DNA from 3 places in the Thalassotalea crassostreae genome. Region 2 is predicted to be linked to each of the others. Evidence: predicted binding sites of a transcription regulator. Region 2 holds the regulator's gene; each other region holds the start of a gene.
The links. Region 2 encodes sigma-54, which starts transcription at its own class of promoters, with help from an activator protein. Its sites were predicted from a motif close to GTTGGCACGNNNNTNGNNT; they were not measured.
Positions count from the first base shown of each region.

Region 1: LT090_RS17125 (PEP-CTERM sorting domain-containing protein) is a predicted target of sigma-54. The motif match lies at 4,706-4,724, and genes of this name have one in related genera.
Region 3: LT090_RS11155 (DUF4097 family beta strand repeat-containing protein) is a predicted target of sigma-54. The motif match lies at 5,569-5,587, and genes of this name have one in related genera.

Region 1 covers NZ_CP017689.1:766,597-777,305, forward strand. Annotated here, with positions in the region: gene glnE (bifunctional [glutamate--ammonia ligase]-adenylyl-L-tyrosine phosphorylase/[glutamate--ammonia-ligase] adenylyltransferase) at 1-1,774, shown strand, start outside; gene lpxL (LpxL/LpxP family Kdo(2)-lipid IV(A) lauroyl/palmitoleoyl acyltransferase) at 1,814-2,752, opposite strand; gene hldE (bifunctional D-glycero-beta-D-manno-heptose-7-phosphate kinase/D-glycero-beta-D-manno-heptose 1-phosphate adenylyltransferase HldE) at 2,974-4,398, shown strand; gene LT090_RS17125 (PEP-CTERM sorting domain-containing protein) at 4,792-5,562, shown strand; gene LT090_RS03460 (Dyp-type peroxidase) at 5,653-6,576, opposite strand; gene LT090_RS03465 (symmetrical bis(5'-nucleosyl)-tetraphosphatase) at 6,678-7,484, opposite strand; gene apaG (Co2+/Mg2+ efflux protein ApaG) at 7,509-7,889, opposite strand; gene rsmA (16S rRNA (adenine(1518)-N(6)/adenine(1519)-N(6))-dimethyltransferase RsmA) at 7,918-8,739, opposite strand; gene pdxA (4-hydroxythreonine-4-phosphate dehydrogenase PdxA) at 8,736-9,719, opposite strand; gene surA (peptidylprolyl isomerase SurA) at 9,716-10,709, opposite strand, start outside.
Region 2 covers NZ_CP017689.1:559,278-569,986, reverse strand. Annotated here, with positions in the region: gene LT090_RS02530 (calcium/sodium antiporter) at 215-1,186, shown strand; gene LT090_RS02525 (KpsF/GutQ family sugar-phosphate isomerase) at 1,207-2,181, shown strand; gene kdsC (3-deoxy-manno-octulosonate-8-phosphatase KdsC) at 2,195-2,743, shown strand; gene lptC (LPS export ABC transporter periplasmic protein LptC) at 2,740-3,306, shown strand; gene lptA (lipopolysaccharide transport periplasmic protein LptA) at 3,296-3,832, shown strand; gene lptB (LPS export ABC transporter ATP-binding protein) at 3,870-4,598, shown strand; gene LT090_RS02500 (RNA polymerase factor sigma-54) at 4,761-6,257, shown strand; gene hpf (ribosome hibernation promoting factor) at 6,282-6,569, shown strand; gene ptsN (PTS IIA-like nitrogen regulatory protein PtsN) at 6,572-7,024, shown strand; gene rapZ (RNase adapter RapZ) at 7,033-7,878, shown strand; gene LT090_RS02480 (HPr family phosphocarrier protein) at 7,887-8,162, shown strand; gene mgtE (magnesium transporter) at 8,322-9,680, shown strand; gene pmbA (metalloprotease PmbA) at 9,735-10,709, opposite strand, start outside.
Region 3 covers NZ_CP017689.1:2,598,280-2,608,988, forward strand. Annotated here, with positions in the region: gene LT090_RS11140 (IS4 family transposase) at 1-619, opposite strand, end outside; gene LT090_RS11145 (DEAD/DEAH box helicase) at 821-2,623, opposite strand; gene LT090_RS11150 (Vgb family protein) at 3,131-4,315, opposite strand; gene LT090_RS11155 (DUF4097 family beta strand repeat-containing protein) at 4,634-5,398, opposite strand; gene LT090_RS11160 (NADH-quinone oxidoreductase subunit N) at 5,744-7,303, opposite strand; gene LT090_RS11165 (complex I subunit 4 family protein) at 7,296-8,909, opposite strand; gene nuoL (NADH-quinone oxidoreductase subunit L) at 8,909-10,709, opposite strand, start outside.

The DNA.
Region 1 (10,709 bases), 210 kb from region 2:
ACTTTTGGTCGAGTATGAATGTGTCAGTGCTGAGTCGGCGGCGAAGTTACGCTCAGCTTATTTGTTTTTGCGTCGCAGTGAAAATGCCATTCAAGCGTTTAAAGACCAACAAACACAGCAGCTTCCCGATGAAAAAATTGACCAGGCTCGATTAGTACAATTATTCAGTTTGTCTGATTGGAGCGAGTATTTAGAATTATGTCAGCAACATATGCAAGCGGTCAATCAAGAGTTTAAGAGTTTGATTGGTGAGGATAACGAGCAAAGCACCAGTGTTGATCAACATTGGATCACTTATTGGCATGCAAATTGGGATGAAGATGAAGCGACTCATTGGATCGAACAACGTCAAAGTGATTGGCAAAGTCAACAAATTCATTCTCAAATAAGTAGCTTTAAACATGATTTGCTCAAACGCAGTATTGGCAACCGTGGCCGTTTAATTCTAGACAAGCTAATTCCACTATTGCTGGAGTTGCTAACGAGTGAAGAAAATGTCCATATTTTGCTGCCCCGTGTACTTGATATTTTATTGAAAATCGCCACTCGAACTGCCTATTTAGAATTGTTATATGAGAATCTAGGTGCATTTAAACAGTTATTAAAACTGTGTGGCCGCAGTGTTTGGATCAGTGAACATTTAGCTAAATTTCCAATCTTGCTCGATGAGTTGATCGACCCTAATGTACTGTTCGCTATCGCTGATTTAGGCGACTATAAACTTCATATTCAAGATGCATTGATGCGTATTCCTGAAGATGACCTTGAAGCTCAAATGGAAGGTTTAAGATTATTTAAAAAAGCACGACAACTTAAGATAGCTGCAGCTGATATCAGCGGTGTGTTACCGGTGATGGAAGTAAGCGATCACTTAACCGCACTAGCCGAAGCCACCATAGAAGAAGTTGTTAATATGGCGTGGCATCAAATGGTGCAGCGGTATGGACAGCCAGAGTATACTGCTGGTAGTGACGATAAAGGCTTTGGTGTTATCGGTTACGGAAAATTAGGTGGTATTGAGCTTGGTTATGGCTCCGATTTAGATTTAGTCTTTGTACACCGCTGCCCATCGGACAACTATACAAATGGCGAAAAACAAATACCGTCGACTCAATTCTATTTAAAAATGGCGCAACGGATCCTGCATTTATTTAATACTCGAACACCTAATGGCATATTGTATGAAGCTGATATGCGACTACGACCGTCGGGTAATTCTGGCTTAATGGTTGTGCACATTGATACGTTCAATCACTACCAACAAACAGATGCATGGACCTGGGAACATCAAGCGTTGGTGCGAGCTAGATTTGTATACGGCGATCAATCGTTGGCCGACAGGTTTACTGAAATCCGCAAAAATATTTTGGCGAATGAACGTGAACAGTCACTATTGGCCGCTGATGTTATCAAGATGCGTGAAAAAATGCGTGGTCATTTAGACCAAAGCAGTGAAGATATTATCGACGTAAAACAATCACTTGGCGGGCTTGCAGATATAGAGTTCTTGGCCCAATATTTGGTGCTGAATTATAGTCATCAATATCCAGATTTAACGGAATATAGTGATAATGTCAGAGTTTTTGAAGCGTTAGCGAAGGCCAAGTTAATTAGCGAAGATGAAGAAAAGTTGTTGGTTGATAGTTATTGCGAGCTTAGAAACAAAGGTCACGAACAAGTGTTGCAAGATTTACCAACTAAAATCGCTGCTGATCAGTCTTTAGATTTTCGTCAACAGGTTCAAAAGATTTATCAAAAATACTTACAGACATAAAATTATGCCTGTAAGTACCTCATCTTCATCTAACCTAGATTAGTTGTAAAAAGGTGGATCTTCTTTATTCGGGCGCGTCTTAAAGCGGCGGTGTAACCACATATATTGCTCAGGAGCTTTGCGAATAGCGGCTTCAACTTCTCTATTTACTCGAGTCAAATCTTGCTCATCATCACCGACTGGGAAGTTATCAAATGCCGGAGTAAACTCTAGTAAGTAACCGCTGTTATCTTCTAATCTGCGAGGCACGATCATGAGTGTTTTAACGTTTTTCATTTTGGCAAACATCATCGTACCAAAGGTTGTTGCGGTTTGTGGCTCGTTAAAAAATGGCACAAATATCGAACGCTTGCGACCATAGTCTTGATCCGGTAGATACACGCTAGTTTCACCTTTACGTATAGCTTTGAGCATGCCTTTAACGTTGGTTTTTTCGATCATATATTTATTTGAGCGAGCGCGACCTCGATGCTGAAAATATTCAAATAGCGCGTTATGATTTGGTCGATAAAAACACACGGTAGGATGAACAATACCGGTTGCACGGCCAACAAACTCTAGACATAAGAAATGTACGGTTAAAAGTAATACGCCACTACCGTCGGCCTTTGCTTGTTCGAGGTGCTCTAATCCTTTAACCTTTATTTTCCGTTTTACTCGCCAATCTGGCCACCACCAGCCCATGCCGGTTTCAAACAAGCCAATACCTGCGTTTTCAAAGTTTTGACGCAGCATTTTTTGTTGTTCTTCAGCCGATAATTCGGGAAAACAAACGCTAATATTTTTCTCTGCGACGCGTTTACGTTTACCGCCAACTTTTAACATTAAGCGACCTAAACCACGGCCCATAAGAAGCTGTAATTTATATGGTAACCAAGAGAGAAGGTATAAAAAAAGAACGCTTAGCCAAGTTAACCAGTATTGTGGTAAAAAGAAGCTCGCCTTTATCGATGTTTGTATAGATTTATTTTTGCTCAAAGTTCAATCAACTCAATAGTTTAACCAATTCTAATTTCGACAAAATAGGGAAATAAGTCTAATTAATGTTACACTTGCATTAACAGTTTTAAATATAGCTTATACTAGGTGGAATAAATATAAGTGCATTATTTTTAAGAACGTTCTTATACAAATACTGCGCACATAGTTAATCTAATTAGTATTATAATACTTTAATATAATCCGTAATGGAAAGCTCAATGAAAGTAGATATTCCCAAATTTGATAAAACTCGAGTTATGGTTGTTGGCGATGTAATGCTTGATCGCTATTGGACTGGACCAACTGCTCGAATTTCTCCAGAAGCGCCTGTCCCAGTGGTTAGAATTAATAACGACGAAGATAGACCCGGTGGTGCTGCCAACGTAGCGTTAAACATTGCCAGTTTAGGTGGTCAGGTGACATTAACGGGAATTACCGGTGATGATGAAGTTGCCGATTCATTAGATACGCATTTATCGGCGATGGATGTAATTTGTCGATTTTCACGCAGTGAAGATGTGCCAACAATAACCAAGTTACGTGTGATGAGCCGTAATCAGCAATTGTTACGATTAGATTTTGAAGAGTCATTTTCAGAAATCGATAAATCAGAACTCAACAGCATTGTTGAAAATAACCTATTGCAACACGACGTTTTAGTATTATCTGATTATGACAAAGGCACGTTATCAAATGTTCCTGATCTGGTAAGTTTAGCTCGAAACCATAATATCCCTGTTGTTGTAGACCCAAAAGGCCATGACTTTTCTAAATATCGCGGCGCAACATTGATTACCCCTAACTTATCTGAATTTGAAGCGGTTGTTGGTGAATGTAAAGACGAAGCGGACCTTGTTGCCAAGGGTAAAGCATTGCTTATTGAACTGGAGTTAGAAGCGTTGTTAGTGACGCGCTCTGAACATGGTATGACATTAATTCGCCAGGACGAAGAACTGCATATTCCAACGCAAGCACAAGAAGTTTATGATGTAACTGGTGCTGGCGATACTGTCATTGCAACACTATCTTTAGCGATTGCCGCTGGTTCAAGTTTTGCAGAAGCGAGTGCTTTGGCTAACGTTGCTGCGGGTATTGTTGTTGGCAAAATTGGTACATCGACCATTAGTGAAATTGAAATTGCTCAAGCACTTACATTTGGTCAAGAAAGTGGTTCCGGTGTGGTTTCTGAAGAGCAGCTTAAAATCATTATTGAGCAAGCTAAACAGCGTGGCGAAAATGTTGTAATGACGAATGGTTGTTTTGATATTTTACATGCTGGCCACGTTTCGTATTTAAGCCATGCTGGTGACATTGGAGACCGTCTAATTGTCGCGGTTAATGATGATGATTCAGTTCGCCGCCTAAAAGGCTCAGGACGCCCTGTGAATCCAGTCGAGCGACGCATGGCTGTACTTGCCGGACTTGGCGCCGTTGATTGGGTAGTAAGCTTTAGCGAAGATACACCGCAACGCTTAATTGGTAATTTGCTCCCTGACGTATTAGTTAAAGGCGGTGATTACAAAGTAGAAGAGATTGCTGGCGGAGAAGAGGTAATTGCTAACGGCGGAGAAGTTCAAATATTGAATTTCGAAGAAGGTATTTCTACCACAGAAATTATCAACACCATACGTTTGAAAGACTAATCTAAAAAACTTTCATCTCTAGATAAAGATAACAAATGAATGCCGGTTAACATAGAAATGTTAATCGGCATTTTTCTCTATACCTTTTATGTCACAAAGTGACATAAATAAAAAGCGCTGTCATCTTTCAAGTGCTAGGGCGAAACGAAAGGCCTCATTGAAGTGCTGCGGCTAAATTAATGGGTAAGAACAAAGTGCTCATAGCCAACAATCGGCAATGATAAACAGATGTCAGATTTTTTTACATAATGAATCGCCATTAATGAGTTCTTTTCTTTAAGTTATTGATAAATAATTACTTATCTTTCTTGGTTTGATTTTTGCTTAAAATTAAATTAACAATAACTAAGAATAAATTCCCATTATTAGGAATCTACTATTAAGGAAAATGTAATGAATATAAAAATGATAAGGGCGTCTCTTGTTTGTTTCGCTGTGTATTTCAGTGGCTTTGCTAATGCTGGCTTAATCGATTTAAATACTTGGACTCAGCAAGGCACGTCTTCCAACGGTAATTGGGAAGTTGCGGCTGATGGTTCATCTGTTTTGCAAACAATTAACGGCTCAGCAACATTTTTTACCAGTACAAATTCATTTATTAATTCTGAGTTTACAGGGTCATTTAGCGTAAATGCTAATGGTGATAACGACTTTATTGGGTTTGTTTTTGGCTTTAATGGTCTAGACGATTTTTACCTTTTTGATTGGAAGCAAGGTACGCAATCACTTGGTGGGAGTGTCATAGGTTATGAAGGGTTTCGATTGTCTAAAATATCAACAGGCTTTGATGTTAATAATTTTAATGCCATGTGGAGCCATGCTGGGGCTGGGATAGATGTTTTAGGGACTGATTATGGCAGTAATCGTGGTTGGGCTAACAATACCAACTATGAATTTACTTTGGGCTACTCTACCTCAGAAATTAATATTTCAATTAATGGTGGCACATTCAATAACGAGCAAATATTCCACTTTTCGGATCTTAATAATAGCGCTGGTAAATTTGGTTTCTATAATTTGTCTCAAGCAGGTGTTCAATATAGTGGTTTTGAAGAGGATGTATGTAGCGAAAATTGTTCAGCGGACGTTCCCGAGCCTTCTACACTTGTCATTTTCGCTATAGGGGTTATGGGGTTAGCATCACGTAGGTTTAAAAAACAATAAATTTAATTCTATTGAACACCCAAAAAGCACCACGTCGATGGTGCTTTTTCTTAATATGTATAGGTTCGTTCATCGCTCTTTGAAACCGTCCTATTTTTCTTTAGCTAAGGATTCAATAAAGGTTACCGAAGGGGCAAAGAATGCTGCACCAGTTTCCGCTTGGGTGTACTTCAACATATGATCGAAGTTTCCATAACCGTCACCTTCAATCATGCTCTTTAGCATCAATTCAAAGTTTTCTGGGCTGTAACAGTAGGAAATAAAGAACAAGCCTTGTACTTTCATGTGACCATAAGGCATTGAGTTTCTGACTATTTCTAATGATTTTCCATTACTGTCTTTAACGCTAGCACGTTTGATATGTGACGTATTTGGTTTGTCCGCACTGTCGTACTCAATGTTGTCTCGCTTGGTACGGGCAAAAACATCTTCTTGTTGTTTTTCCTTTAATGTTTCCCACAGTTGCATGTTATGGCGATAGCGTTGAATATGAAGGTAGCTGCCTTTAGCAAATTCATCTTCTTCTGCTACTAACGCTATTTCACGTTTGCGCATCCCTTTAGGATTTTCGGTGCCATCAACAAAGCCAGTTAAGTCTCTGCCATCAAGATAGCGAAAGCCTTTCACTTGTTCGATTAATTCAACGGCATCACCAAGTAATTCGCATACTTTGGAACTTACTACGTGGTTTACGTCTGCACGATCACTTCTGATTTCGATAAATAAATCGTAGCTAGTGGCAGGTGCAACCCTATCGTCGGCTTGAATTTGTTCGAATGGTCTTAGATTTTTAGGTCTAGATGCAGGATAAAAATCGTCCCAGTAGTTGGCGCCAATGGCAATAACAGTCGCCATATTAGCTTCAGAAAACTGATCGGCATATTGATCAAACATTTCAGGAAGGGCAGCAAGAGCCTGGCGAATGAATGCATTTTTATTGTCCATTACGTTGAACATTAAATAATAACTATGCAGGTTTGGTTCGGCGCAAATACCAAATTGTTCTCGGGGCATTATAAATCTCATTTCTCATTACGAATAGTATAAGTATATGAGTTTGTGAAGATTTTAAAAGGTTTATTTATAAGAATTATACGAGGCGGATTTATCGGTATTTATTTCTGTGCTGGCACGCTAAAATATTGTTTGTCATGCCAACGAAGCATAGTTAATTCGCCGCCCCAAACACAGCCCGTATCAAGTGCATAACCATTAGGATGTGAACATTGTCCAATGATACTTGCCCAATGGCCAAATACCCAAGGTGTTGTATCAAGCGTTGGAGATATCATATACCAAGGTAGCAATTCGCTTGTATCAGCTGGGGTGCCCTTGTAGCTGAGCTCTAAAGAACCATCACTAAAACACATACGCATGCGAGTAAAAGCATTTATAGTATAACGAAATTGCTCTTCTTCAGTCGTTGCCAAGCACCATGAATTAGGTGTATTGCCATACATACAAGCTAACCAGGTATTTCGATCAGAATTTGCTATTTTTTGTTGAGCTTTTTCGGCTTGCTCAAGCGCTTCTGTTAGCGACCACTCTGGTGCGATTCCAGCATGAGATAAGTAAGCGTTTTCGTCGGGTAGTTGCCGTACTAATGGCTGTTGCGCTAACCAATCTAGTAACTCTTTGGCATCAGGTGCATTGAGCAGTTGCTCGAGTTTATCATTGGCCTTAGGTTTTTTTAAACCGGCATACGTCGCTAACAAGTGCAGATCATGGTTACCTAACACCACTTTGGCACTATCGCCAAGTTGTTTGATAAAGCGCAGTGTTTCTAATGAGTCAGGCCCTCTAGCGACTAGATCGCCACAGGGCCAGATTTGATCGGTTTTAGGATCGAAATTAACTTTGCTTAACAACGAAGTGAGCTCTTTAAAACAACCTTGAATATCACCAATAAGATATATCGCCATTGTTATAGTCCGTTGCCTAGCTTATTAATTAAGGATGTTTGGCACGGCAAGACTAAATACAGGAATTTCAACTTTATGCAAATTCCCTTGAAGGTCTTTCATTGTGTAAAAACCTTCCATTGTACCGATTGGCGTTTTGATGATTGAACCAGAGCTATAACGAAATCTTTGACCAGATTGTAGTACCGGTTGTTGTCCAACAACACCATCGCCTTCAACACTAACCTTTGCACCATTGGCATCGGTAATTAACCAGCTACGAGACATCAATTGCATGGTTTTATTTGAATTGTTTTCAATGGTGATTGTGTAACTAAACACGAAGCGATCTTGGTATTGATCAGATTGCTCTTCAATAAAATCAACTTTGGTACTGACTTTAATTAACTGTCCTGTTTCGCTCAATTTTCCATTCCTATCTTTACTGTTCCAACTACTTTTTTGAGTCTTGTTCAGGCGGGTTATCAGTTAGATAATTTGCCACATTAACGTAATCGACCAAACTCAAATTTTCCGGCCTTAAGGTAGGATCGATACCAAGCTGTTGCAATTGCTCTGCGCTTATTAGCTTTTTGAAGCTGTTGCGCACAGTTTTACGGCGTTGGTTAAAAGCAGTAGTCGTCACACGGTTAAGCCATGTAACATCTTTTGCAGGATGTTTAATTTCAGCGTGTGGAATTAAGCGAACAATAGCGCTATCGACTTTCGGTGGCGGTTGAAACGCTTCAGGACCAATTTCCATAACCGGAATAACTTGGCAAAAATATTGGCTCATAATTGATAAACGGCCATAGGTTTTGCTATCAGGACCCGCTGCCATTCGGTTTACCACCTCTTTTTGCAACATAAAGTGCATATCTTTCACTTTGTCTTTAAATGACAGTAAATGAAATATTAGCGGTGTTGAAATGTTGTACGGCAAGTTGCCAAATATGCGCAAAGGCTTATCGTTTGCGATACTGGCAAAATCAAATTTCAGCGCGTCAGTTTCATAAATAGTAAGGTTTTTCGCGATAAATGGATGATGACGTAAACGGTGCGCTAAATCTCTATCAAGTTCGACAACAGATATATCACCAGCTCTTTCAATTACTGGCTCAGTTAAGGCACCTAAACCAGGACCAATCTCAACTAAGTTTTCACCTGAACTTGGATCTATAGCATCGACAATTCTGCTAATAACAGCATCGTCATGTAGGAAGTTTTGACCAAAGCGCTTTTTCGCTTGATGGCCTAAATGACTTTTGTTGCTCATTGTTGACTATTCACCATTTCAATTGCTGCTGTTAATGCAGATTTAAAACTACCTGTGTCTGCTTTTGTAGTACCTGCCAAATCAACCGCAGTACCATGATCGACGGATGTTCTGATAAACGGTAAGCCAAGAGTGATATTCACAGAGTTACCAAAACCTTTGTATTTTAATACCGGTAAACCTTGATCGTGATACATGGCTAAAACTGCATCAGCTTCGTCTAAATATTTTTTCTGAAAGATCGTATCTGCTGGTAGTGGCCCAACTAAATTCATGCCCTCGGCACGCAAAGATTCTAACGCTGGAGAGATTGTTTCAATCTCTTCGCGCCCCAAGTGGCCATCTTCACCTGCATGTGGATTTAAGCCACAAACGTAAATTTTAGGCTCTTTAATGCCAAATTTTTCTTTCAGATCTTTATCAAGTATACGAGTGATTTTTTGAATACGATCAAAGGTTATCGCTTTTGAAACATAGGCAAGGGGGATATGAGTGGTCATTAAAGACACTCGTAAACCTTCCGTTGCTAACATCATTACCACATCAGCACAGTTTGCTTGTTGAGCAAAGTATTCCGTGTGACCACTAAATGGAATGCCCGCTTGATTGATTAAACCTTTATGCACTGGACCTGTAACTACAGCCTTAAATTCGCCATTCATATTGCCTTCACAAGCAACACGCAAAGTTTCAACCACATAAGCACCATTGTTAGCATTTAATACTCCCGCCTCACACTCATCAGCCATTTGTACCGGTTTTACAAATAAAGTGCCAGCCTTATGAGCTTCAGCTTTAGTGCTAGGATCATAAGTTTTAATATCCAAAGGAAGATTTAGCATTGATGCTCTTTCTGTTAGCAATTGAGGATCGGCCACAGCAATAATTTGCACTGGCCAATCTTGTTGAGCAAGCTGAATTAATATATCAGGACCTACACTCGCCGGCTCTCCAGGAGTAACCGCGATCTTATTGATCATTCGTCTTCACCGTCGAAAATTTCAATATGAGCTTCATCACGTTTTTCTTTCAACCAACGAATTACTTCAACGCCATACTTACGTTGAAATAAAATATTATATGCACGGTTTGAATCATTTTGTTTGGTAGCATCCATTACTCGGCGACCCGTTAATTGAACTAAATGCCAACCAAACGATGAACGAAACGGTGCAGCATATTCATCCACCTCTAAACTTTCGATTACAGCTTTAAATTTCGGATCATAACCGCTAGGGTCAGCCCAACCAAGATCACCACCTCGTGATGCTGTAGGACCTTCTGAGTGTTCTCGAGCTAAAGTATCAAAATCAGCCTCACCAGCTTTGATTTGTACTAAGAAATCTTTAAGAATGCTCTCAGCTTTCTCTTCCGATAATATAATTGAAGGTTCAATTAAAATATGACGAGATTTAAGCTCAGTTACTTCTACTTTTTTCTTACCGCGAATTTTCATTATCTTGATAATGTTAAAGCCCAAACCTGTACGGATAGGTCCAAAAACTTCTCCTTCATCTTTACCTTCAACCAATTCTGCAAATAATGTCGGCATTTCATTGATGCCTCTCCAACCGATATCACCCCCTTCAAGTGCAGATGGTGCACCTGATGATGCAATCGCGATCTTTTTAAAGTCACTACCGTTGTTTAATAAATCGATAACTTTATCAGCACGCGTTTTAGCATCGTTTAAATCATCTTGAGTAGGTTCGTCTGGGAAAGCAATTAAGATATGACCAATATTGTATTCAACATCGGTATTGGTTTGTTGAACCATTAATTTAACTAAGTTATCAACTTCTTGAGGGGTAATATTGACTCGACGACGTACGTTAGCTTGAGTTACTTCATTAGCAATCATTTCTTTGCGTATACCTTCGCGATAGGTTTCCCAATTAATTCCTTCATTAATTACTTTTTGTCTAAAAGCGTCGTAAGTCATGCCTCCATTGTCTCTAGCAAGAGAGGTA
Region 2 (10,709 bases):
TTAGTCAAAACAATTTCATGCCATACCCAAAAGCTTATTTCGTTTTCTAAGAATTGCCAATTTCACTGATATTTTTACACCAAAAAGCGATAAAAATGACTCACAAATCAGAAAAGTTGCAAGAATTCAGCAAAAACTGTAAGAATTTTTCAATAATTCTTTTAATTTAATGCATTTACGGCGACAATTTAAACTTAATGTTTTGGAGCTCTCAATGTTCATTGAAATTTTAATATTAATAATATCCCTTGCAGCATTAGTTTATAGTGCCGACAAATTTGTCTTTGGCGCGGCAGCAATAGCCAGAAATTTTGGTATTGCACCGATGATTATTGGCTTAACAATAGTTGCCATGGGCTCTTCGGCTCCAGAAATGATCGTCGCTGCGACAGCCGCGTTACAAGGGTCTTCTGATACGGCAATTGGTAACGCCATTGGCTCAAATATCACTAACATAGCTTTAGTGCTCGGTATCACCGCTTTATTCAAGCCACTTCTTGTTTCATCGATGACGCTGAAAAGAGAAATTCCAATTTTGCTGGTTATCACGTTAATTGCCAGCTATATGCTATTTGATTTAAATTTCACCTTTATTGAAGGGGTGATTTTGATGGTAGGTTTTGTTGCCTTCATCAGTATTTTATTACTCGTTTCACTCAAACAGCGTAAATCAAACAAAATCGACGATCCGATGATCCTTGAAGCGGAACAAGACATTCCTGAGAATGTAAAAACTGCCGCGGCAATGTTCTGGTTAACATTTGGCATTATTTTATTACCTCTTAGCGCTCACTTTTTAGTAGATTCTGCAACTTTTATAGCTAAAGCTTTCGGCATCAGCGACTTAGTCATAGGTTTAACAATCATAGCGATTGGCACCAGTCTTCCTGAGCTTGCTGCCAGTGTTATGAGTATTATTAAAAAAGAAGACGACCTAGCAATGGGTAATATTATTGGCTCAAATATCTTCAATATTCTTGCAGTCCTTGCACTACCTGCTTTAATTGCACCTGGCACAGTTGATAGTGAGGTCGCAAGTCGAGACGCTCCGTACATGATAGGCACAACCTTTTTACTATTTTTGTTATGTTTTAGTAGAAGTGGCCAGTTTAGAATTACGCGCATGAAAGGCGCAGTATTGTTTATTGGCTTTATTGCCTACCAATATCTAATATTTAGTCAGTAGAATGGCTAAGAGAGATTTTAATGCCAAACGCAGAACAATTTAAAAATAATGCCGCTAAGGTTATCGATATAGAACAACAAGCTGTTGCTAATTTACACAAGTATATAGATGACAGTTTTACCGATGCTTGCAAATTGATGTTTGAATGTCAGGGCAGAGTTATCGTAATAGGTATGGGTAAGTCTGGTCACGTTGGCGGTAAAATTGCGGCTACTCTTGCAAGCACTGGTACGCCTGCATTTTTTGTTCACCCTGGCGAAGCAAGTCATGGCGACCTAGGGATGGTAACTAAAGATGATGTGGTATTGGCAATTTCCAACTCTGGCGAAACCGGTGAGTTACTGCAGATAATTCCGGTAATCAAACGCATCGGGGCTAAATTAATTTCCATGTCAGGCAACACTGAGTCAACATTAGCACAGTTAGGTGATACCCATATTTGCATCGCCGTACCGCAAGAAGCATGCCCTTTAGGATTAGCGCCAACATCAAGCACAACAGCAACATTAGTTATGGGGGATGCTTTGGCCGTCGCACTACTTAATGCCAGAGGTTTTACTGCTGATGACTTTGCATTGTCACATCCCGGTGGGAGTTTGGGTAAACGTCTATTATTAAGACTGACCGATATCATGCATAGTGGTGAACGATTACCAGTTGTGAACGAAGCGGCGTTAATCAAAGACGCTTTAGTTGAAATGTCGAAAAAGGGGTTAGGTATGACTGCTATCGTCGACAATAATAGTATTTTAACTGGTTTATTTACCGATGGTGATTTAAGGCGTATTCTTGATGAACAAGTGAACATTCATCAAGATCCTATTAGTAGCGTTATGACTAAAAAACCTATTGTTGCCAAGCAGGAAATGCTTGCAGCTGAGGCATTAAAGGCGATGGAAGATAAAAGCATTAACGGACTCATTATTGTTGACAATAAACATCAACCAATTGGTGCAATGAATATGCATGATATTCTAAAAGCAGGAGTAATATAACTTGTCGAAAACATTGGTAAATACTCTCTATGGGCAAGTTCCAAGTGAAACGCTCAGCATTGCCAAAAACATAAAATTGCTAATCTGCGATATCGATGGCGTATTCTCCGACGGCCGAATTTACTTAGGTAACGATGGTGAAGAATTGAAAGCCTTTAATACCAAAGATGGTTTTGGCATTAAAGCACTCGGTGACAGCGGCGTCGAAGTAGCCGTTATAACTGGCAGAAAGTCTAATATTGTTGAAAACAGAATGCGCTCATTAAATGTGAAGCATATAGTACAAGGACAAGAGGATAAGTTGCCTTCATTGAAAAAAATTGCAACTCAATTAGAACTTAATGCCGAACAAATTGCCTATATAGGTGATGATGTTCCGGATTTACCTTGCATTAAGCATGTTGCTTTAGGCGTTGCCGTGAATGATGCTCATCCATTAGTAAAACAAGGGGCTGATTACAAAACTTTTAACAATGGCGGCTGCGGTGCTGTAAGAGAGTTAACCGATCTTATCATGCAAGCCCAAGGAACGCTTTTAGACGCGAAAGGTAGTAGTGTATGAGTCGATTGCATGGTATCTCTACCATAGTTTTTGTTATTGCGTTAGCCATTTATGGTTACATGCAATGGCAGCAATCGCAAATAACAGTACCTATAATAGTGAATGAAGAAATCTCTCCAGCATTTGTCGCAAAAAAATTAAGTACCAGTCAGTATGACGCCCAAGGTCAATTAGTTCATACAATTTATGCTGAGAACATGACTTATTTTAGTCAAGATAATCAAACCTTATTTGAGCAACCTCAATATACCATTTTTCCGAAAGACAATAAGCCAACATGGACCTTAAGTGCAAAAACAGGTTCATTAACAAAAGGCCATTTGCTTTCGTTAAACGACGATGTAAAACTTGTTTCCTCTGAAGAAAACGGTTTAGTCTCTGAAATTTATGGCCAGTCATTACTAATGGACTTTAACACTAACATTATCTCTACCGAGCAAACTATAATAATTAAAGGCAAAGACTTTAGAATGTATGGCAGCGGCTTAGAAGTAGATATCAATACAACTAAAATGACGTTAATTAATCATGAACAAACAATTTATAAAAAACATGAATCGTAAATTATCACTTTCATTATTCGCTTTGCTTACTGCAACTTTTGCAAACGCTGCAGAAGTTGATTTTACACAAGAAATTAAAATAGTCGCGAAAAAACAATCAAGCGACTTAAAAAACAAAATTGCTAGCTATATGGAGGATGTAAAAATCACCCAAGGAAGCTTAAATATAGAAGCCGATATAGTGCAAGTGAGCAATGATGCAAACAGTGAAAGCAAGACTTACATAGCTCGCGGTAAACCAGCAAAATTTAGTCAATTACTCGATGATGGACAAAAGATTGAACTACAAGCAAATGAAATAAGCTATTCACCTTCTTCGCAGATGATCATTATAAAAGGTAATGCAAAGGTCAGCCAAGAAGGTAGTATGGTGCAAGGCGATATTATCACCTACAACATTGCTACCGAACAACTAAGTGCTGAAAGTACTGAAGCGGTTACTACAATATTGAAACCGGAAGCTAAAAAAGCGGTTGATAAAAAAACCGAAGAAAAATTAGATAGCACAATCGAAAACAATCAATAAATAAATAAATAAATACATTAAGTGATAAAAGAAAGCGATGACAGCAACTTTAAAAGCAGAAAATTTAGCCAAAGCCTATAAAGGCCGAAAAGTGGTAAAAGATGTCAGCATAACAGTGAACGCTGGACAAGTTGTAGGGCTGTTAGGACCAAATGGTGCAGGTAAAACCACCTCGTTTTATATGATTGTTGGCCTAGTTCCTTCCGATGATGGCAAAGTAAGTTTAAATGGTGAAGATTTAACCCTGCAACCTATGCACGAAAGAGCTCGTCAAGGTATAGGTTATCTACCACAAGAAGCATCGATATTTCGGAAATTAAGTGTATTTGACAATATTATGGCGATATTACAAACCCGTAAAGATCTCGATGACGTTGGCCGTCAAGAAAAGTTAGAGTCATTGGTAGAAGAGTTTAATATTGGACATATTGTTGAAAACACAGGGCAAAGTTTGTCAGGCGGCGAGCGACGTCGTGTTGAAATCGCGCGCGCGCTAGCGGCCGATCCACAATTTATATTGCTCGACGAACCTTTCGCAGGTGTTGATCCTATATCGGTTGGCGATATAAAAAAAATAATTTTACACCTCAAAGCGAGGGGGATTGGCGTACTTATTACTGATCACAACGTTAGGGAAACTCTTGATGTCTGTGAGCATGCGTACATTGTAAGCCATGGAGAATTAATCGCGGAAGGCAATGCTGAACAGGTGCTTAGTAACCAACATGTTCGAGATGTATACCTAGGTGAAAAATTCACGCTATAGTTAGTAAAGTGATATTTAAGATATCAAAGTAATTTTAATTAAGTAATGCTCTCTTTTATAATTATTACAGCATTACTTTTCACGCATTAAATTTAATTTTTGACAATAGAGTCAATATTTAAATTAATTTGCATAAATATTTTTTGGAATTGTTTTTCGACAATGAGACCTAGTCTTCAGCTCCGAATGGGGCAACATTTAACCATGACACCGCAATTGCAGCAAGCAATCAAATTGCTGCAATTGTCTACTCTCGACCTGCAACAAGAAATCCAAGAAGCTCTTGATTCGAACCCACTTTTAGAAGTTGATGAAACTGGTTCGAATGAATCAGATAGTGAATCAGGTAATGAGTCCATTGAACAAATATCTTCCGCAGAAGCTAGCCTTGATGGCACTGAAGATGCAGCACCTAGCAGAGATGAAATTTCGACAACAGAAGCCTTAAATAAAACCGAAATCCCAGAAGACTTATCGGTCGACAGTACCTGGGAAGAAAGCTTTAGTGCGGGTACATCTAACACTGGTATAGCAGCCAGTTCCGATGATGATTACGTCTATCAAGGCGAAACCTCAGATTCCATTCAAGACCACCTATACTGGCAAATGGAGTTAACCCCATTTACCGACACTGATAAGACAATTGCGACTACCATTATCGACGCTATCGATGACAGCGGCTATTTAACAATCACTGTCGAAGACGTGTTAGAAAGTCTCGGCGATGAAGAAGTAGAATTAGATGAAGTTGAAGCAGTATTAAAACGTATTCATTTATTCGATCCTATTGGCGTTGGCGCGCAATCAATTGCAGATTGTTTACTCATTCAATTATCACAGTTTGATAAAGACACGCCACATTTAGACGACGCAAAGAACGTTATTGAAAATCATATTGATTTACTCGGTAATCGCGATTTTAGAACCATTATGCGCAAAACTAAGCTTAAAGAAGATGAGCTTAAAGAGGTCATGCGATTAATTCATACGTTAAACCCAAGACCAGGTGATGCGATAGCCAAAAGTGACGAACAATATGTCATTCCTGACGTCAGCGTATTTAAGAAAAATGGCCGGTGGACAGTAGAATTAAACCCAGACACAGCGCCAAAATTAGGCATTAATCAACAATACGCAGCACTGACTAAAAGCAAAACCTCAGAGAGTGATGGCCAATTTATTCGTACCCACTTGCAAGAAGCTAAGTGGTTTATCAAGTCACTATTAAGTAGAAATGAAACCTTATTGAAAGTATCAAACTGTATCGTACAAATGCAGCAAGCTTTTTTTGAGCATGGACCAGAAGCGATGCGTCCAATGGTGTTAAATGATATTGCAGAAGCTGTTGAAATGCATGAATCTACAATCTCACGAGTAACGACAAATAAGTATATGCATACACCTAGAGGTATTTTTGAGTTGAAATACTTTTTCTCTAGTCACGTAAGCACTGAAAGCGGCGGAGAATGTTCTTCTACAGCGATTAGAGCGTTAATTGGAAAATTGGTTGAAGCTGAAAAACCAAGCAAACCATTAAGCGACAGTAAGATAGCTCTATTATTGTCCGAGCAGGGAATTAACGTTGCAAGGCGAACTATTGCTAAATATAGAGAAGCATTAGGAATCCCGCCTTCGAATCAAAGAAAGAGCTTAATTTAAACCGATAAAATAAGGATACAGCTTATGCAAATTAATCTATCAGGTCACCATGTTGAAGTTACCGATTCTATGCGTTCATATGTGAATCAGAAATTTGAAAAATTGGAACGACATTTCGATCATATTAATAATGTGTATGTTGTATTGAAAGTTGAAAAACTGCAGCAAATTGCGGAAGCAACGATTCACTTAAATGGTGGTGAAATATTTGGCTCCGCAGACCATGAAGATATGTATGCAGCTATTGATAGTTTAATTGATAAACTTGATCGTCAAGTTTTAAAGCACAAGGCTAAATTGTCTAAACACTAATTATGAATTTAAGTAGTATTCTAACCCCCGAACGCACACTTTGTGGCGTTAGGGGAAATAGTAAAAAAAACGTTCTGGAACAAATCAGTAGAGTTGCTTCGACTAAAATTAAAAGTTGTGATGAGAAGGCTTTACTCAATAGTTTAATGACTCGTGAAAAGCTTAGTAGTACTGGTATCGGTAATGGAATAGCAATTCCACACGGTCGAATAGATAACTCAGAGCAACCTATCGCAGTTCTCGTTACCACCGAATCAGCTATCGCTTTTAACGCTATTGATGATAAAAAGGTTGATATATTTTTTGCCTTATTCGTTCCCGAAGACCATTGCCAACAGCACTTAGAGACTCTGGCGAGTATTGCTCGTTTGTTAAGTAACAAAGACATCAGTAAACAAGTTAGGCGTTGTGAAACTTCTACACAACTATATTCACTTATAGAACGAAATACTTAAGGGTAATTATGAAATTAATCATTGTCAGCGGTCGCTCAGGCTCAGGTAAAACGGTTGCCCTCAGGGTACTAGAAGATTTGGGCTATTACTGCGTTGATAATATTCCGGTAAATTTACTACCAGCATTAACTCATACTGTAATTAACGACTATGAGAACGTTGCTGTTTCCCTCGATGTCCGTAACTTGCCTAGCAACCCTGATGACGCTAGCGAAATTATTGATTATTTACCCAATACAGTAGAATTAAGCATTCTGTATTTAGACGCAGACAATGATGAGTTGATTCGTCGATTTAGTGAAACCCGTCGACTCCACCCGCTAATCAGACAGAACATGGCTCTTGATCAAGCGATCGAATTGGAGAAAAAATTATTAGATCCGGTCGCTAGTCGTGCGGATTTATATATAAATACCACTAAGCTGACACCACATCAATTAGCCGATTTAGTGCGCGAACGAGTTTTGGGTACAACATCAGGTAAACTGGTTATTGTTTTTGAGTCCTTTGGCTTCAAATATGGAGTGCCATCTGATGCAGACTATGTGTTCGATGCTAGGTTTTTACCTAATCCATTTTGGGAGCAAGGGTTGAAAGCCTATAACGGCCTAGATCAACCGGTTAAAGATTTTCTACAAAGCCAGGCTATCGTGACCAAATTTGTTTGGCAAATAAATTCATTTATGATGACTTGGCTACCACACTTAGAACGCAATAACCGAACCTATTTAACGATTGCAATTGGCTGTACAGGCGGACAGCATCGTAGCGTCTATATTGCCGAAGCATTGGCTGAGCAGTTCAAAAAGCAGGACAAAGATGTGCAAATTAGACATCGCGAGATTAAACCGTAGGTAAGCCATTGAATATACTCGAACAGCTATTAGTTATTGAAAACAAACTTGGATTACATGCCCGTGCTGCAACAAAACTTGCCAAGCTTAGTCAGAATTATGACGCTAAAATAACACTTACTCTCGACAATAAATCAGCCGATGCAGGATCTATCATGGGCTTAATGTTGTTAACAGGAAGTCAAGGAAAGCAGGTACAAGTGAAGGCCGAAGGAAATGATGCAGAGCAAGCGATGGATGCCGTTTGCCAATTATTCTTAGACAAGTTTGATGAAGAAAACTAAGTATTTCGTTCTGTTAGAAAATAAACATAAACCTTATTTAAAGAAAAAAGCTGATAAAAACCGTTACTTACGTTAAACTTCTGATTATTAAAGCAAGTTATCTAACTGAAAATAGATAACCCTGCAAAACCAAGAACAATAATCGGCAAAGGGTGCATCATGCCGGAAATATCTGAACAAGACACAAGCCAAAAACGTTTACTCGAGATAAATACCGCTCTTGAAAGTGGTATGTTCGTTTACGTGCGTAAAATGTTTCAGAACTTACCTGCTTATGACATAGCCTTATTATTAGAATCCTCTACTGCACGTAGCCGTAATGTATTATGGCAACTCATCGACCCAGATTTACACGGTGAAATACTCGAAGAATTATCCGAAGAAGTGCGGAAAGGTATTTTGAAAAACATGCAACCTGAAAAAGTTGCAGCTGTTGCCGAAGGCATGGATATAGATGATCTTGCTGAAGTATTAAGAACCCTACCTGATTCGGTATACAACGAAGTACTGAAGTCAATGGACTCACAAGACAGGCTTCGAGTTGAGCAAGCGTTAGCGTACGACGAAGATACTGCTGGCGGTATCATGAACACCGATACCATCACCTTGCGTCCAGATGTTACCATCGATGTGATTTTAAGATATTTACGATTAAAAGGTGACTTGCCAGAAGCAACCGATTCTTTTTATGTGGTAAACCGAGAGGATAAATTTATCGGTTCGGTTTCGCTCGCTAATTTAGTTACCGCCCGACCTGTGCAAACAATCGCAGAAATTACCGATTATGATACGGTGCCTGTACCTGCCGATATGGACGAAACAGAAGTAGCAACATTATTTGAACGCCATGACTGGCTTTCTGCACCTGTTATTGATGAAGATGGTCACTTACTTGGTCGTATCACTATCGACGACGTCATTGACATCATCCGTGAAGAAGCAGAGCACTCGATGATGAGTATGGCGGGTCTCGACGATGACGCTGATACTTTCGCACCAGTCTTTAAATCAACGCAGCAACGTTCCGTTTGGCTCGGTGTAAATCTTATTACTGCCTTAATGGCTGTTGCAGTGTCTAGTATGTTTGAAGGCATATTGTCGCAAATGGCCATATTAGCGGTATTGAATACATTAGTACCAAGCATGGGCGGCGTTGCCGGCGCACAAACACTAACACTTGTAATTCGCGGTATGGCATTAGGTCATATTGGTGAAAACAACTCGCGGATTATTTTAGTTAAAGAACTTGCCATTGGTTTTTTAAATGGATTGATTTGGGCATTATTCATGGCCGCTATTGTCGCCATTTGGAAGTCTGACCTTGTACTCGGTGGCATAATCGCTTTTGCCATGTTAATGAACCTAACTGCAGCGGGCCTAGCCGGTGTTATCATTCCACTAGTGCTGAAAAAAATGAACATCGATCCAGCACTAGCTGGTAGTGTGATATTAACAACCGTGACTGATGTGGTTGGGATATTCGCGTTCCTTGGAACAGCAACCCTAATGCTTGGATAGTAGCGAACTTATTTGCACTTAGGCTGGCAAATAAGTCCTTTGCTACATCGCTATTTATTGACCAGAAACTTGCATCTCTTCGATTATCACCGAACCAGTTTTAATGCTGCCACGTAAATCAAAATCATTTCCTGTTGCAACAATTGAATTGAAGATATCTTTCAAATTACCTGCAATAGTGATTTCTGCAACAGGAAAGGCTATCTGTCCATTTTCTACCCAAAAACCTGCAGCCCCTCGTGAATAGTCGCCATTAACGACATTAACACCCTGTCCCATTAATTCAGTTACCAACAAGCCTGTACCGAGCGTTTTTAACATGGCGTCAAAATCACCACCATTAGCAGAAATCTGCCAATTATGGATGCCACCGGCGTTACCTGTAGAAGTTAAACCCAATTTACGAGCAGAATAACTTGTTAAAAGATAAGACTGTAATACCCCATCGGTAATAAATTCTCTATCTTGCGTAGCTACACCTTCGGCATCAAAAGAACTACTTGCAAGTCCGCGTTTGATATGAGGACGTTCTGAAATTTGTAAATGTTCTGAAAATACTTGCTTGCCAATTGCATCAAGCAAAAATGACGAGTTGCGATACAAGTTACCACCACTGATCGCTGAAATAAAATGACCAAAAATACTATTTGCCACATCGGCCCGAAACATCACAGGCACTTTCTGCGTACCGATTTTTTGACTATTTAGTCTTGCTACAGCTGCTTGCGCCGCTTCGACACCTATTTGTTTAGCAGCGACTAACTGATTAAATTCTCGACTAACGGTATAACTGTAATCACGTTGCATATCGTCATTTTCGCCGGCAATCATCATACAACTTAAACTATGACGGGTACTTGGGTAACCACTCAACATGCCGTGGCTATTGCCATATACTTTAAAACCTTCATAGCTAGCAAAATTAGCGCCATCAGAATTAATAATTCGAGAATCGTAACTCAGTGCGTTAGCTTCTGATTCTTTAGCAATATCTATCGCTTGTTCGGTACTTAGTGATTTGGGGTGATA
Region 3 (10,709 bases), 1.8 Mb from region 2:
TCGTTGCAAGCTTGTATAACGCTTTAACTGGGAGCCAATCTTTATCTTGTTTACAGAATGTACGGTTTCTCATTCTGCCAACATAATCCCAATTCAGTGATTGAATCATATTAAACCAGGGCGTTCTGAATCCGGCATCTGTAACAATAATTGGCCGACAAGTTGAGGGCAGCATATTTTTCAAAACCATCATAAAGTCTTTATGAACCTTAGGTTTTTCTTTGCTTGATTGGGGATGAACTTCTTCATATAAAGTTAACGACCGACCGTTAACTGCTATCGCAGCGCGTATTAAGAAATTTTCTTGGCGCGCATCTAAATCTGACCAATCCACCAGGATGACAGGATGCTTTTGCGTCCCAACAAGTTTGCGAGTTAGTGTCTCGTATATGCTAGGAATTTCGGCATGTAAGTGAACATTACTACAAAGTCTATCACTTCGTTTGATTTGGTGTTTTTCAGATGTTTCGCTAAGTATGTTGCGCCCTAAATTCGTGACAGATAAATCAGCCCCTCGAATTAGACTAGTAATTAAACATTTAAGGCTATTTCGACGTACTTTGTGCATTTTCGGGGTGACAAAAGATAAGGTTTGATTCAATATATGGTCTACATTCATGGCTTGCTCTTGGGATTATTTTTGTTTGGCGATAGATCTGATCACCAAAAGCCATGAATGTTCCCCAGATTTTTTAATTCCTACGAAATTCTTGAATCACAAATTTCGTGGGGATACCTCAGGATCTGACCCTACTTATTTTGAGTGAAAAAAAAGGATGAGCTTAGCTCATCCTTTTCGGTATTGGTTTGTCACGTTTAATTAGTGACGGTTGCCGCGTGAACGGTCACCTCTGTTGCCACCGCGAGGACGGTCGTTACGAGGGCGGTCACTGCGAGGACGACGAGCTAATGCTTCAGCAGGCACATCCGATACTGAGATGTCTAGTTGCTGACGACGAACGCGTACTTGCTTTAATTGGGCGAACACATCTTTTGGCATGCCTTTTGGTAATTGTAAGATAGTGTGGTTATCTTCCAATTTGATTTGACCAATGTATGCACTGTCTAATGCGATTTCGTTAGCGATTGCGCCTACGATATCACCTGGGTTAGCACCATGCTCGCGTCCAACTTCGATGCGGTATGACTGCCAATCGATATCTGGACGTGCTGAGTTGTTGCGTTGCTTGCGCTCGCCACGGTCAGCACGCTCGCCACGACGACCACCATCTCTGTCGTTACGACCACGAGTTTCACGGTTGTCTCGATCCGCACGTTCACGACGTGGACGAGGATCTTCTTTTGGTTGGAACGGTTGCTTGATTTGTTTTTCAAACAATAACGCTGCCGCTAAGTCTTCAATTGATACTTCAGAATCTGCAGCCATCTTAACTAAGATTTCACGCATCGCGGTTAAATCTTTGTTTTCAGCTAGTTCAACTAATGCTTTACGAGCACGTTCGATACGGATGCCACCAAGTTCTTGAACTGATGGTAATTCAAAAGTATTGATTGTGCCTGATGTTAAACGCTCATAATGACGTAAGTTGTACATTTCACGAGGACGTACGAATGAAATCGACGTACCTTCACGACCAGCACGACCGGTACGACCGATACGGTGAACGTAAGACTCTGAATCACCTGGTAAGTCGTAGTTAAGTACTAAGTCAATACGTGGAATATCAAGACCACGAGCAACAACGTCAGTTGCAACCATGATAGAAATTTTACCTGACTTAAGTTGATCAACAGTGCGCTCACGTTGTGCTTGGTTCATGTCACCATTAAGTGCTGCACAAGGGTAACCTTGACGTTCTAACATTTCAGCAACGGTTAAAGTATCGTTACGAGTACGAACGAAGATTAGCATTGCATCGAAATCGAATGTTTCAACAATACGCTCAATCGCGGTGTTTTTGTTAATACCTGATACTTTCCAAGCTAACTGTGTGATGTTTGCTTTTGCTTGTTTCTTAGCAGCAATTTTTACGTGCTCTGCATCTGTTAAGAAGCGATCCGCAATTTTCTTGATTGCTGGTGGCATCGTTGCTGAGAACAAAGCCATTTGTGTTTCACCTGATAAGTGGTCAAGGATCCATTCGATGTCTTCTAAGAAACCCATGTTTAACATTTCATCAGCTTCATCTAGAGCACAGAACTTAATCGCATCTAGCTTTAACGTTTTACGACGTAGGTGATCCATTAGACGACCCGGTGTACCAACAACAACTTGTGCACCTTTCTCTAACATTGATAATTGTGGACCATAAGATTGACCACCGTAAAGTGTTGCAACTTTTAGGCCTTTCATGTTTTTAGCGAAAGATTCTAATGCTTCAGCAACCTGTATCGCTAATTCGCGCGTTGGTGCTAATACCATCATTTGTGGCTTGCGAAGTTTAACATCGATGTTTGCTAAAGCAGGTAAACCGAACGCGGCTGTTTTACCAGTACCCGTTTGCGCTTCACCTAAAACGTGACGACCGTTTAATAAAGGTTGAATAGTTTTTTCCTGAATAGGAGTCGGATGCTCAAAGCCCATAGCTTTAAGTGATGATAATAAAATTTCAGGTAAACCTAGTTGGTCAAAAGTAACCGATGTATTGTTTGATTCAGACATTAATTGTGTTCTCAAAAGGCAGAGCAATACAATGAGGCAAATCAATCCATTACAAATACTGCAATAGTATAGATATTGTCTTAAAGCACATAACTGCGAAAAATTTCAAAGTTATCCACCTCAAGACTTATAGCGAGATCTCAGTGATCTATGCTAAACGAATAGGAATCGTGTTTAGCTTGGCAAGTCAGCGGGCGAAAATAACCACTCTTAGTCTCCTGCTCACATTTGCGGGGCAATTCATAGAAGCTTAAGTATGCAAACGCATGTTTAAAGCTTAAGTTCTGTTGCCGTGCAGGAATTGAGCGCATCATACCGTTTTGTAAATTTAATGCAAGTAACAATATGTAATTAATGGTCATTTAGGCGTATAATGTACGATTTTATAAAGATTTTTAGCGAAACTACCGGCTTTTCGTTCATTTACACCAATTTAACACCTTATACTTATTACTTTATCAGCACTTACTCGCCCATCCCCTCAATCTCGCTGTCGAATATCGACTGTTAGTCTTTTGCTTGTTGTATTAACTTTATAACGCCAATCGTATTGGCATCGCTACCAAACCAAACTTCATCGCTTGCTTGGTGATAGTACATGTAACGAACACTGCCACCGCCACTTGGTACATCAGCCTCAGCTATTAATTGTTTAGTTTTTGAATCAAACACTCTAATTTTAACAGGCTTAGTGCCGGTGAGAGCCACATAGATTCGATTATTACTATCCATGGCCGAGCCGTACAATTTCGCTTTATTACCTTCTGGCATGGCGTATTTGGTGATTTGTTCGGTGTTGAGGTCAACTTCGCCAAGATAGCCTGTTTTATGATCAAGATAGTACAGTAAGTCGGTGCTGGTTATTTCCAGTCGTCGTGGACGCTCATTGGCGTCAGGTAAGTCGATGAGTGAAAAAGATAATTCATCAGCATTAATTTTAGCGACCTTGTTAGTGCCAAATAGCACCACATAAGGAATATTTTGCGCTGACATTTTGATGCCATATGGTCGCGCATGGGCAATCTTCATATCAATCAAATCAACTTTACCAGTGCTAGTGGTTAAGCGCCCTACTTGATTCCCCCATTGTGCGGTAAACCAGATATCGCCTTGCTTATTAAATATTAAGGTGTGAGGGTCTATTTCTATTTTGCCAGGCATCATTATTTTCTCGATGCTGCCATCAACAGGGTTGAGCTTACCAATATGATTATTGCGATTACCGGCATACCAAATCATATTGTTTTTATCGATGATCAAGTTATGAGGGTGAGTATTATCTGGCAGGGTAAACTGTTTGAATTCACCAGTTTTAGGATCTAAGCTGGCAATATAATTGCCGCCCTGACCGCAAAAATAGACGACTCCATTACTATCTACTGCTGGATCGCGAGGGCGAGTTTTCGGCCATGGCACTTGCCATTCTTTAATTTCAAGTAGCGCACTATTGGTCGCTGCTGGGGTTACTGTTGGGGTTGCCACTGAAGCTTTAGCTGAAACAACGAGAGAAGCTTTAGCTGAAACAGAAAGAGCTGTTATCGCCGATGCATAACTAGCGCTAAAAATACTGGCCATGAGACAAATAGCTGCCACAGCTTTACCCAGAGTTTTACTTTTACTTTTGGTTTTGGTTTTGGTTTTGGTTTTGGTTTTGGTTTTGGTTTTGTAGAAAGTCTTTAAAACAGTTTTCATTTTATTCCCGCCGATATCAAACCTTTATAAGTAACGTCTTAATATTAGCTTAATTTTATCGATATGAAATAAAGCAGATTTTAGTCTTACAGTTCACTTAGAATGGCAATAGGTTGTTTTAATTAACGTTAAAGTCGCTAGCGTTTCTTACAAAACTTCTTACAAAACTTATTACAAAACTTCTTACAAAAGCAGTACATCACCTCAGTTACCTCCTTTTGCGCCTCAAGCAAATTAAAAGTGCTTAAAAATAAAAAAACGCCCTACTTTCGTAGAGCGTGTTATTGGGAAAATATATTGTAAAAGCGAGTTTCTAGGTTAAGAATCTACGTCTACTTTGCCTTTAATTTCTTTGATGTTCACACCACCAGAGCCGCTTTCAGTTATTCTAAGACCGCCAGCATCTTTTACTTCAATGCTACCCGAGCCATCGTCAATAACGACGGTGCCACCGATGTGATGTAAAACCATTTCACCTGAGCCATCGTCAACATTGACACTGCCACTAATATCAGTCACAAACATTGAGCCCGAGCCATCTTCAATCTCAACATCACCACTTACATTGGCAACTTCTAGTGACCCCGAGCCATCATCGATGTTTAAATTACCTTGGATATTTTTTACATTTAATGAGCCTGAGCCATCTTTAATATCAACGTTGCTGTTAATGTTATTCACATCAATTGAACCTGAGCCATCATCAATATCTAGAGCAATGCTATCTGGTACTGAAACAGTGACATTGATTTTTGGAGAATCGCCCCACGAAATACGAACCGAACTATGTTTAGCTACAAGTACAGCTTTGTCGCCTTTTCTTGTTAGTGTTAACTCATAGTCTTTGTCATCAGTGGTATAGATATCAGCATCAACATCAATGTTGGTCGCTTGTTTGTTACCATTTACAATTAGAAAACCTGCTCCGGCGTCAATTTCAAGTGTTTTAATATCTGCGGAGTTCAATGTTAGTTTTTCTTCAATATTAACATCTGCACTGGTGCCGTTCGCGCCAACGTGGATCACACAACCAGGTAAAATAAGTAAACCGGTAATTAGTGCTGCAATTTTTGTCATTTTCATAGTAAATCCCTGATATTGATTTTTATTAAACTCGTATTCGATTTAGTTTGGTTTATTTAGGCTCAATGAAAAAAGTAATCAAATTATATCGGTTATTTTAAGTAACCTTTATAAATTGACCATTTTTACCAAATTAAAACCTAATATTTACATTAATCTTACAGGAAACATTACAAGTATAGTGCCAACTTTATAAGTAATTGTTTTATAAGGCTTATTAAGTTTACCCCCATAGTTCTGTTATAAATTTGTCATTTTTATTTAGTAACTTTAACCACTATTTAGCAGATTTGCCAAAATATGAACTAGCCGAATTTAACCAGAATTTGCAAAATTTAGCCAAAGCTAGCCAAACTTGGAAAGCGCAAAGATGCGAACCTCTTCAGAAATAATATCGGGGACGATGCCAAACAATAATAATGTAATACCTAAGGTCACCATTAAAATATGTGGTATCGCGTGTAACTTAAATATAGGCTTAGGACTATCTTTATCAGAGTCGATACTTGAGTCGCTAGAGCTGTTTGAGGTATTAGTGCTGTTTGAGGTGTTAGCGCTGTTAGACTCACTGACGCTAGATGCCGTGCTAGCATGCTTATCAAACATCACAAAAATGATGGTTAGATAGTAATAAAGGGCAATTGCACTACCCACAACCAAGGCACTAAGTAACACCCATGCGTCATTAACAACAGCGGTTGATAACAAGTAAAATTTACCGATAAAACCCGCTGTTAATGGGATACCGGCCAACGATAAAATTGCCACCATTAAACAACTTGCTTGCATAGGGTTTTGCCAAAAGAACCCGCGTAAACTGTCCAAATCATCGACATCACAGGCCTTGTTAGCATTAGATACTTGCCCTAAGAATGTAAACAATAACAAGGTCGAAAAGGTGTACGCCATTAAATAAAATAACGCCGACTCCCAGGCAAGTTGCAATGATTCAATAGCGCTGACTTTTAAGATAATCAATAGATAGCCCATATGAGCGATGGATGAATAGGCCAATAAACGTTTTAGGTTTCTTTGCTTTAACGCTAATAGATTACCGATCAACATAGATGCTATAGCGATAATGGTGATCACTGTGAGTAACTGCTGTTGCTTAAATTGTTCGGCGATAAACCAAAACTTAACCAATACCGCAAACATCGACAGCTTTGATACAGTCGCCAAAAACATGGTAACCGGTGCAGGAGCACCTTGATAAACATCTGGCGTCCAAAAATGAAATGGTGCCAAAGATAACTTAAAAGCAAAACCACAAAGTATCAGTACTGAGCCAACAAAAAACAATATTCTTGATTGCTCACTTGTAACCATATTTACTGCGGTATTGATATAATTAAAGGTTAGATCGCCACTATACGCATAGATAAATGCCATCCCCAATAACAACACACTCGACGCCGTTGCACTGAGTATTAAATATTTCATCGCCGCTTCTAGAGATTGACTGCGATCTCGTAAATAACACACCATGGCAACAAGTGAAATAGATAGTAATTCTAGGCCTAAAAACACGCTGGCAAAATGGTTAGCGATAACCAGTATGCTGGCACCAAGTGTTGCTAATAATAACAAGACGTAGAACTCATCGTGCACTTCAATGCCGGTACGTAAATAACGATTAGACACGATAGTAACAACTGCCGCACTGGCAAAAATAAGTACATTAATCCCCAGCGAAAAACCATCAAAATAAAACAAGATTGTAGCTTGTGTATTTAACGCGGGTAGAACTAAATATATACTCGTCGCAGCAATAATTATGCTGCCCAAAGTAAATAATTGGATCATGTTGATAGAGCGTTTAACAGCGATCATAAACAATTGCATCACGATAGCTGCAGACAAAATTATTTGCGGTGCAATGGCTAATAATTCAAGTTCACTCATCGCCTTTCTCCACATTGTTGCTGCTAATCACAGGGGCTGAAATCCGCGGCAGTGCGGTTTGCTTTAATAATGTTAGTTGTGAGTCGGCTTGGGTATTAGCATTTGTATTCGCACCTGTATTCACTTTTTCATTAGAATTAGCATTGGCAATTGGTTGAATCACCGTTAAATCACCTGCAGAAGTTACCAATAAATTATTAAGTAACAAATTCGGCTTCATACCAAACAATATAAGCGCGCCCAGTAAGGATATGCAGACCAATAACTCTCTCGCATTTAAGTCGATAATTTCGTGACTTACCTTGCCTTGAAAGCTTCGCTGAAATAAGTGCATGCCATAAATTGCGGAGCCAATTAACCCGAGAGCGGCAATAATCACCATTGTTGGATTACTGGCAAAACTGCCAACCAATGCCATAAATTCACCAACAAAATTAAGCATTCCTGGTAAGCCAAATGCTGCTGCAACAAAAGCTAATAACATGCCGCCCATGATTGGCGCACTGGCAAATAATCCGCCCATAATAACCAAATCACGACTGTGTAAACGTTGATATAAAAAGCCGGCCATTGAAAATAGTGCAGCACTGCTTAATCCGTGCGCGACCATAGTGACTAACGCGCCTTGATAGGCAATGGCATTAAAGCTAAATAACGCCAACATGATAAACCCCATATGCGATATCGAACTATAGGCGACAAGGCGTTTAAAGTCGGTTTGGGCAAAGGCTAACTTGGCGCCATAAATGATGCTGATCACACCTAACAACATTGCCGTATCAGCAAAAGCTTCGGTGGCATCTGGGAATAACGGCAAGACAAAACGAATCAAGCCATATGCACCAGTTTTTAGTAATACTCCGGCAAGTAAAACACTACCAGCAGTTGGTGCTTGCGTATGCGCATCTGGCAACCAACTGTGAACTGGAAAACTTGGGAGTTTCACCGCAAATGCAATAAAGAAACCAAGCATTAAATACCATTGTAATTCAATGTCGATAGTTAATTTTTGCAAGGCAAAGTAATCGAAACTTAACACCCCGGTTTGCTGCTTGTGGACAAACGCTAAGGCGATAATTGCGACCAACATTAACAGTGAAGAAAGCTGTGTAAAAATAAAAAATTTAATCGCTGCAAAGACTCGTTTTTCATGACCCCAAATAGCGATTAACGCGGTCATTGGCAATAACATCACTTCCCAAAAGAAGAAGAATAAAAATAAATCTGATGCGATAAATACGCCAATTATTCCAGCAATAGACGCCATTAAGTTAAAGTAGTAAAAGCCGACTCGATGTTTGATTTCTTTCCATGACACTAAGATACAGATCACGGCAAGAAATAAGGTAAGATAAATAAGGACGACGCTTAAGCTGTCCGCTGCTGTTGCGTAATAGATATTAAAGGATGAAATCCACGGAGTAAGGCTAAATGGCAGGTAGTCGATAAAGACACCAGGGTGTTGTCGGATAACATCGATAAAGCTTAATGACGCGATGATAATAGTAAATAAACTTACCCACTTAGCGGTACCGGGGCGATGGTTCTCCACAACCCAAGCAAAAATACCTCCGACGAAGATTAATAATAATAATTGCGTCAACATTATAAAATAACCCCCAACAATAGCGCTAAACCAATACCTATCATTGCGGCATACCAGCGTAATTGACCGTTTTGCGTAGCTGAGAATACTTCATGCCAACTCGTCACATTCCAGCTTATGCCGTTAACTATTTGATCAATTAGGTCGGATTTATTAATGCGTGCGAGAAACACAAACGGCGTGACCAACAATACTTGATACAAGCGGTCAAACCCTAAACCACCGGCAAAGAAGTTGGAAAGTGCAAAATTGCTTGTTCGAACCGTTGAGTTTGCTTTGGGAAAATACAATAGATAGGCAATGATGGCACCAACAAACGGGGTGGCAATGGCTACCGCATGTAACCAACTTGCATCAGCAGACTCCGGAGACATTTGTGCTGCATTATTGGTATCCGGCCCAGTTTCTGCGATTAATACAGCTGATAAATCGAGGCTAATTAAACCACCAGCAATTGACAGCGCAGCTAAGATAATTAACGGTACCAGTTGCAGTTTTTCTTTAACTGGATGAACTTCCTCGTCACCACGATAGTGGCCAAAAAAGGTAATAAATACCAATCTAAAACTATAAATACTGGTTATGAATGCACCTAATATCGCCATATACCAAAACACTGGGCCAGCCGTAGCTGAGCCATATAACTCAGCGATGATCGCTTCTTTTGAGACAAACCCTGATGTGCCAGGAAAGGCAATTAAAGCGGCAATACCAATAAAGAACAATATTGAAATTAACGGTAATTTTTTAAACAAGCCGCCCATTTTAAAGATATTCTGTTGATGATGAAGCGCTAAGATAATGCTGCCCGCAGTTAAAAATAGCAACGCTTTGAAAAATGCGTGGGTCATTAAATGCATTATGCCGGCAGAAAATGCGCCCGCACCTAATGCCAGCATCATATAGCCAATTTGACTCATGGTTGAATAGGCCAATACTCGTTTGATATCGCGCTGAGCTAAGGCCGCAAATCCCGCCAACAACAATGTTAACGCTCCAACCCAACACACTAATGTCATCACCTCTGGTGTTAACAAAAACAAACCTTGCATACGGGCAATTAAATAAACGCCTGCTGTTACCATGGTTGCTGCATGTATTAATGCGCTTACCGGCGTAGGGCCTGCCATTGCATCTGGTAGCCAAGTTTGCAGTGGCAATTGCGCCGACTTACCGACCGCACCACCTAGCAATAATAATGCTATCCAAAATGGCATGTCAGAATCTGATGATGTGGTATGCAAACTCGTTATGTTTTGACCATCAAATAAACTTGCAATCGTAAGTGTACCGGTTTCGCGAAATAGTAAAAATAAACCAATCGCTAAAAACGTATCGCCGATCCGAGTAACAATAAAAGCTTTTTTAGCGGCAAGCGCATTTTCAGGTTGCTGATACCAAAAGCCTATCAATAAGAAACTACACAGACCAACGCCTTCCCAACCTAGATAGAGCAATACAAGATTATCGGCAAGAACCAACAATAACATCGCGCAAATAAATAGGTTCATATAGGCCATAAAACGCGAGAAGTTCTCGTCACTGTGCATATACGATGCGGCGTAAGCATGAATTAACAAACCAACTCCGGAGACCACAAGAGTCATTACCATTGAAAGTGAATCGAGATGTAAGGCAACATTTATCGTCTCTTCACCAAGATTAAACCATTGCCACAGCACCGCGGTTAATTGCGAGTCGGGAGCGACCATTACCGACTGTAATAAATAAAAGCTACTTAACGCACTCAGTCCTACCGCGCCAACTGAAATAAACGAGGCTAGTTGCCAAGATAATCGC